Rhodospirillum rubrum ATCC 11170: one gene and its partner. The protein of the gene in region 1 interacts with the protein of each later gene in a pairwise test. Links are inferred from orthologs where the notes say so. Each region holds a gene or a part of one and is shown in the gene's direction. Other genes may lie near its edges. The genes, in order: cysE and cysK.

The links.
Region 2: the proteins of cysE (region 1) and cysK interact in binary tests that used the Escherichia coli proteins (3 or more experiments, as listed by UniProt). The link is inferred for Rhodospirillum rubrum ATCC 11170 from one-to-one orthologs.

Annotation. Positions count from the first base shown.
Region 1 is NC_007643.1:944,069-947,365, reverse strand. The notes cover bases 94-3,073. They hold cysE (serine O-acetyltransferase), read left to right. Parts: upstream 94-1,140; coding sequence 1,141-2,007; downstream 2,008-3,073. Other genes in these bases: RRU_RS04145 (MetQ/NlpA family ABC transporter substrate-binding protein), read right to left, coding at 2,317-3,073; RRU_RS20130 (hypothetical protein), read left to right, coding at 2,128-2,259; RRU_RS04155 (nitrogenase component 1), read left to right, coding at 94-921. In the rest of the region: more of RRU_RS04155, read left to right, coding at 1-93; more of RRU_RS04145, read right to left, coding at 3,074-3,105; RRU_RS04140 (phenylacetate--CoA ligase), read right to left, coding at 3,153-3,297.
Region 2 is NC_007643.1:4,342,684-4,345,938, reverse strand. What follows is about bases 1-2,938. They hold cysK (cysteine synthase A), read left to right. Parts: upstream 1-937; coding sequence 938-1,939; downstream 1,940-2,938. Other genes in these bases: RRU_RS19555 (DsrE/DsrF/DrsH-like family protein), read left to right, coding at 2,900-2,938; RRU_RS19560 (HesA/MoeB/ThiF family protein), read left to right, coding at 2,095-2,910; RRU_RS19570 (RrF2 family transcriptional regulator), read left to right, coding at 330-785; coaBC (bifunctional phosphopantothenoylcysteine decarboxylase/phosphopantothenate--cysteine ligase CoaBC), read left to right, coding at 1-333. Outside these bases: more of RRU_RS19555, read left to right, coding at 2,939-3,255.

The DNA of each region.
Region 1 (3,297 bases):
GAACTGGTGACCAAGGCGATCATCGACCAGTTCGTTGGCGATTACGATGCGGAGCGCGACGGGGCCCGCGAGCCCCATACGGTCAATGTCTGGTCACTGCTGCCCTACCACAACACCTTCTGGCGCGGTGATTTGACCGAGATCAAGCGGCTGCTCGAAGGCATCGGCCTTAAGGTCAATATCCTGTTCGGCCCGCAATCGGCCGGGGTGGCGGAATGGAAGGCCATCCCGCGCGCCGGCTTTAATCTGGTGCTCTCGCCCTGGCTGGGGCTGGACACGGCGCGCCATTTGGACCGCAAATACGGCCAGCCGACCCTGCATCGACCGATCATCCCGATCGGCGCCAAGGAAACCGGCGCCTTCCTGCGCGAGGTGGCGGCTTTCGCCGGCCTCGACAGCGCGGTGGTCGAGGCCTTCATCACCGCCGAAGAAGCCGTTTATTACCGCTATCTGGAGGACTTCACCGATTTCTACGCGGAGTACTGGTGGGGTCTGCCGGCCAAATTCGCCGTCATCGGCGACAGCGCCTATAATCTGGCCTTGACCAAATTCCTGGTAAACCAGTTGGGCCTGATACCGGGGCTGCAGATCATCACCGACAATCCGCCCGAGGAGGTGCGCGAGGATATCCGCGCCCATTACCACGCGATCGCCGATGACGTGGCCACCGATGTCTCTTTTGAAGAAGACAGCTACACCATCCACCAAAAGATCCGCGCCACCGATTTCGGCCACAAGGCGCCGATCCTGTTTGGCACCACCTGGGAACGCGACCTTGCCAAGGAATTGAAGGGGGCGATCGTCGAGGTCGGCTTCCCGGCATCCTATGAAGTCGTGCTGTCGCGCAGCTATCTTGGCTACCGGGGCGCCCTGACTTTGCTGGAAAAAATCTACACAACCACCGTCAGCGCAAGCGCTTGAAATCCAAATATTTTGTGGGGAATGGCGGCATCCGGGCGGAAGGCCGCCATTTTCAATACCCTTAAGGATAGCTAAATCGACGATTTAGATGTTCTGAATTGATTGACCACCCCATCGGCCAGACAGTCGGCAAGCGCACTGGAGGGGTGTTCCCCAGCGCCCTTTCTCCACCGCCGGATTTCCCCCTAGCCATACCGTCGCCTCAAGGAGGGACAGAGGATGCGCTCAACCCTTGGACGACTGACCGTCATCGCCGGCACGGGGGGCGATGGGGTGCCACCGAGTGAAGGCTTTCTCGACGCCCTGTGGCTGCGCCTGCGCCAGGAAGCGCGCGAGGCCTATGCCCATGCCCCGATGCTGGCGCCGCTGTTCGTCGAGTCCATCCTCAATCAGCCAACCCTGGAGGCCGCCGCCTTTCACCGCATCGCTGCCCGCCTGAAAAACGATTTGGTCGGCCTGGGCATCATCATCGATGCCTTCAACCGCGCGGTCGAGGCCATGCCCGAGATTGCCCAGGACCTGCGCACCGATATCGCCGCCGTTGTCGAACGTGATCCGGCCTGCGCGCGCTTCATCGAGCCCTTCTTGTATTTCAAGGGCTTCCACGCCATCCAGACCCACCGTTTGGCCCATTGGCTGTGGCATCACGACGAACGCGACTTCGCCCTTTATCTGCAAAGCCGCTCGTCGGATGTTTTTCAAACCGACATCCACCCCGCCGCCCGCTTCGGCCGCGGCATTTTCCTTGATCACGCCACCGGCCTTGTCGTCGGTGAAACGGCGGTGGTCGAAAACGACGTCTGCCTGTTGCAGAACGTGACGCTGGGCGGCACCGGCAAGGACAGCGGCGACCGTCACCCCAAGGTTCGCCAGGGGGCGATGATCGGCGCCGGGGCCAAGATCCTCGGCAATATCGAAATCGGCGCCAGCGCCCGGGTCGCCGCCGGATCGGTGGTGCTGCGCTCGGTCGAAGCCGGAACCACCGTGGCCGGCGTCCCCGCCAAGCTCATCACCCGCGCCGCCGCGCCAACCGAAGACCAGATCCTCAACGACCTGCTTTATGAGTCGTTCGCCTATACCATCTGAAAGCCGGCGCGGCCGCTCCGGCTGAGGAGCCGCACACTAACCCTTATCGTCTATTGACATTGTAGCCTGATAGAGTACCGTCGGACCCAGGTGCCTGAAACAGACAGGGAGGGTCCTTTCATGCGCGCGGAACCCTTGGCCGCCTTCGCCTTCTGGGCGTTGTTGCTGGTCTTGCTGATACCCCTGATGCATCGCGGCGACGACGGATTGGGGCCCTGGCGGGCCCAGGCCGGCGCCCAGCTTTCCCGGTAAATCAAAGGGCCCGGACGCCACCCCGTCCGGGCCCTTTTCCTTTTGGCCGAAGTCGCCTCACCACGTCGGAATGATCGTGCCGTCGAAGCGCTTGAGGATGAAGTCCTTCACCTCGGGGCTGCGGTAAAGGGCGATGTATTTCAAGATCCTGGGATCGTCCTTATGGGCGCTTTGGGCGACGAACCACAGCCCCCAGGGCGTATCGGCGCCTTCCAGAACCAGGGCTTGCTTAGGGCTGAGGCCACCGGCCACCGCGTAATTCAACGTCACCGCCGCCAGATCGACATCATCAAGCGAACGCGGCAATTGGGCGGCGTCGATTTCCTTGATCTTCAGGTGCTTGGGATTGGCGATCACCTCGGCCGGAGTCGCGGTGATGCCGGCCTTGGGATCGATGGTGAGCAACCCGGCCTGCTGGAGCAGCAACAGGGCGCGCGAGCCATTGGCCGGATCATTGGGGATGGCCACCTGGGCGCCGTCCTTCAGATCAGCCACCGATTTCAAACCCTTGGAATAAAGCCCAAGCGGCACGACGATGCTTTTCTCGATCGGCACCAGATCATAGCCCCGCGTCTTGATCTGATTGTCGAGATAGGGCTTGTGCTGGAAATTGTTGAAATCGATATCACCCTGGGCCAGCGCCGCGTTGGGCAAGGTGTAATCGGCGAATTCAACCACCTTGACTGGCCCGCCGCCCTGCTTCTGATAGAGATCGGCGACGTATTCAAGGATCTCGGCATAAGGCCCGGTGGAAACGCCCACCTTCAACGGTTCGGCGGCCAGGGCGGCCGATCCCCCCGCGGCAAGGGCGAGCGCCACCAGGGCGCCCCTGAAAAACGGCTTCATGGCTTTTTCTCCAAAGGTTTTTTAGGGAGAAACGGGAATGGCCGGGCTCAGGCCGTCCACACCCCGGTACGGCGGTCGTCGATGCGCTTGGCCTTATGGGTGGCGCGCGGCAGGCTGTCGGGGGCGAGAACGACCACCCGCGCCCCCACCCCGGTCACCGCCTTGATCTGGCCGCGCAGCCGCGCCGCCAGA
Region 2 (3,255 bases), 3.4 Mb from region 1 along the record:
GCCGCCGCCGGACCCCAGCGCCCCGCCCTGGTCGTCGGCTTCGCCGCCGAGACCGAGGAGGTCGTCGCCCAGGCCTCGGCCAAGCGCCTGCGCAAGGGCTGCGACTGGATCATCGCCAATGACGTGTCCGAGGCTGGCAATGGCGGTCGCGGCACCGTCTTCGCCAGCCCCGACAACACGGTGCATGTGATCACCGCCGAAGGCGTCGAAGACTGGCCGACCCTGTCCAAGGACGTGGTCGCCCACCGCTTGGCCGGGCGCATCGCCGCGACGCTGACCGACCGGGCCGCCGCCCCCTGCCCCTCCCCCGCGCAGAAGGGATCTTTGGCATGATCAGGCTTTCCAAAAAGATGCTCTTCGCCATCGAGGCGGTGCTTGATATCGCCTATCACGCCGGCGGCGAACCGGTGCAAAGCCGCGAGATCACCCGCCGCCAGGGCATCCCCCGGCGCTATCTGGAACAGACCCTGCAGCATCTGGTGCGCAGCGGCGTGCTGACCGGCGTGCGCGGCCCGCGCGGCGGCTACCGGCTGGCCCGCGAACGCCGGCGCATCACCATCGGCGAAATCGTCCGCGTCGTCCGCGACCTGGAAGCCATCGACGAGGCGGTCGATGAACTGCCCGGCTCGGATCTTGGCCGTCAGGTGGTGCGGCCGCTGTGGAACGAATTGCACGACGAGTTGATGGTCAAGCTCGACACCCTCACCGTCGATGACCTGTGTACCCGCGCCTATCGCGACGGCATTCCCAGCGAAGCCGAAAAGAACCTGGATTTCACCATCTGACCGCGACGGCGGCGCCCGGGCGGTGTCCGGCTAAGCGGGTGGCCAAGCCCGGGAAAACGCCGGGAATCATTTGACATCGGCCGATGCCGGTGTAAATACAGATCAATAGGTGTTTATGCCTTTCTAATTACACAATGGAACTGGAAAAAGCCATGACCGTGATCGCTCCGTCCGCCGCCTCCGAGTCCGTCGGCACCAGCGCGACCGACATCGAGTTCCGCGGCAAGGTCTATGACTCGATCGTCGACACCATCGGCGCCACGCCGCTGGTCCGGCTGGCGCGCTTTTCCAAGGCCCATGGCGTGGTCGCCGACCTGCTTGGCAAATGCGAATTCTTCAATCCGCTGGCCAGCGTCAAGGACCGCATCGGCTTCGCCATGATCGATGCCGCCGAACGCGACGGCCGCATCAAGCCCGGCGCCACCCTGGTCGAACCGACCTCGGGCAATACGGGCATCGCCCTGGCCTTCGTTTGCGCCGCGCGCGGCTACCGGCTGATCTTAACCATGCCCGAAAGCATGTCGATCGAGCGCCGCAAGATGCTGACCCACCTCGGCGCCGAAATCGACCTGACCCCGGCGGCCAAGGGCATGAAGGGCGCCGTCGCCCGCGCCCAGGAACTGGTCGAGAGCATTCCCGGCGCCGTGCTGCTTCAGCAGTTCGACAATCCGGCCAACCCCGAGATCCATCGCCAGACCACCGCCCAGGAAATCTGGAACGATACCAACGGCGCCGTTGATATCGTGGTGTCGGGCGTGGGCACCGGCGGCACGGCGACCGGCATCGCCAGCGTCCTCAAAAAGCTCAAGCCCAGCGTCAAGCTGGTGGTCGTCGAGCCCGAGGACAGCCCGGTGATCAGCGGTGGCGCCCCGGGGCCCCACAAGATCCAGGGCATCGGCGCCGGCTTCATTCCGGGCAATCTCGATGTCAGCCTGATCGATGAAGTGGTCAAGGTCGCCAACGAAACCGCCTTCGCCACCGCCCGCGCCGTCGCCCGTCAGGAAGGCGTGCCGGTGGGGATTTCCTCGGGCGCGGCCCTGGCCGCCGCCGTCGAGGTCGGCCAGCGCCCGGAAAACAAGGATAAAACCCTGGTGGTCATCCTGCCCAGCTTCGCCGAGCGCTATCTGTCGACGCCGCTGTTCGAGCAGCCCTGAGCGGCCGATCGCCCCGGGCGGGGTGGTGGCTCTCGCCCCGGGCGGGGCGGTGGCTCTCGCCCCAGGCGGGGCGGTGGCTGTTGAACTCGGCGCGGATTCCCGGTAACCCGGGGGTCCGCGCCGTTTTCCCTTTGCCGTCCTGGATCCCCCCGCCCATGGATTTCACCGAAGAACAGATCCACCGTTACGCCCGCCATATCCTGCTGCCCGAGGTCGGCGGCACCGGTCAGGCCCGCCTGCTGGGCGCCCGGGTGCTGGTGGTCGGCGCCGGCGGCCTCGGCTCGCCGCTGGTGCTGTATCTCGCCGCCGCCGGCGTCGGCACCATCGGCGTCATCGATGCCGATGTCGTCGACCTGTCGAACCTGCAGCGCCAGATCCTGCACACCACCGAGCGCATCGGCATGACCAAGGTCGACAGCGCCGCCGCCGCCGTCGCCGCGATCAATCCCGGCGTGCGCCTTGAGACCCACACCGAGCGGCTGACCGCCGCCAATGCCCTGGAGTTGATCGGCGCCTATGATCTGGTGGCCGATGGCAGCGACAATTTTCCCACCCGCTTTCTGATCAACGACGCCTGCCACCTGCTGGGCAAGACCCTGGTCAGCGCCGCGGTGCTGCGCTTCGATGGCCAGCTTTCCACCTTCCGCACCCATCAGGGCGGGCCCTGTTATCGCTGCCTGTACCCCGAGCCGCCACCCGAAGGATCGGTGCCGACCTGCGCCGAGGCCGGGGTCCTGGGCGCCGTTGTCGGCACCATGGGCAGCCTGCAGGCGACCGAGGTGATCAAGGAGCTTCTGGGCATCGGCCGCTCGATGGCCGGGCGGCTGCTGATCTGCGACGCCCTGGCCGGCGGCTTCCGCGAGGTCCGGCTCAAGCCCGATCCCGCCTGCCCGCTCTGCGGCGCCCAACCGACGATCACCGATCTGTCCCTCCACGCCGATCAGGCCGAGGGATCCGTCTGTGCCGGGTGATCCCGCCGCGCCCGCGCCCGGCATCGCCGGCCTGTCGGCGGTGGTGCTCTCGGATGCCTTCGAGCGCGTCCATTACGCCCTGGTCCTAGCCAGCGCCGCCGCCGCCCTGGGTCAGCCCGCCCTGCTGTTCTTCACCCTGGGGGCGACCAGGGCCCTGGCGCGGACCGCCCGCCCCTCCACGCCCCCGCCCGGGGTCACGGGGGATGTCAGCCCCGGCTGGCGGGCGCTCGCCCCTTCGCCCGGACATGACACCGCCCTGGCCCAGGATCAGGCCCTGGCGGCGCGCGGCGTCGCCGATTTCGAAACCCTGCTGGAGGCCTGCGTCGCGCTGGGCGTGCGCTTCGT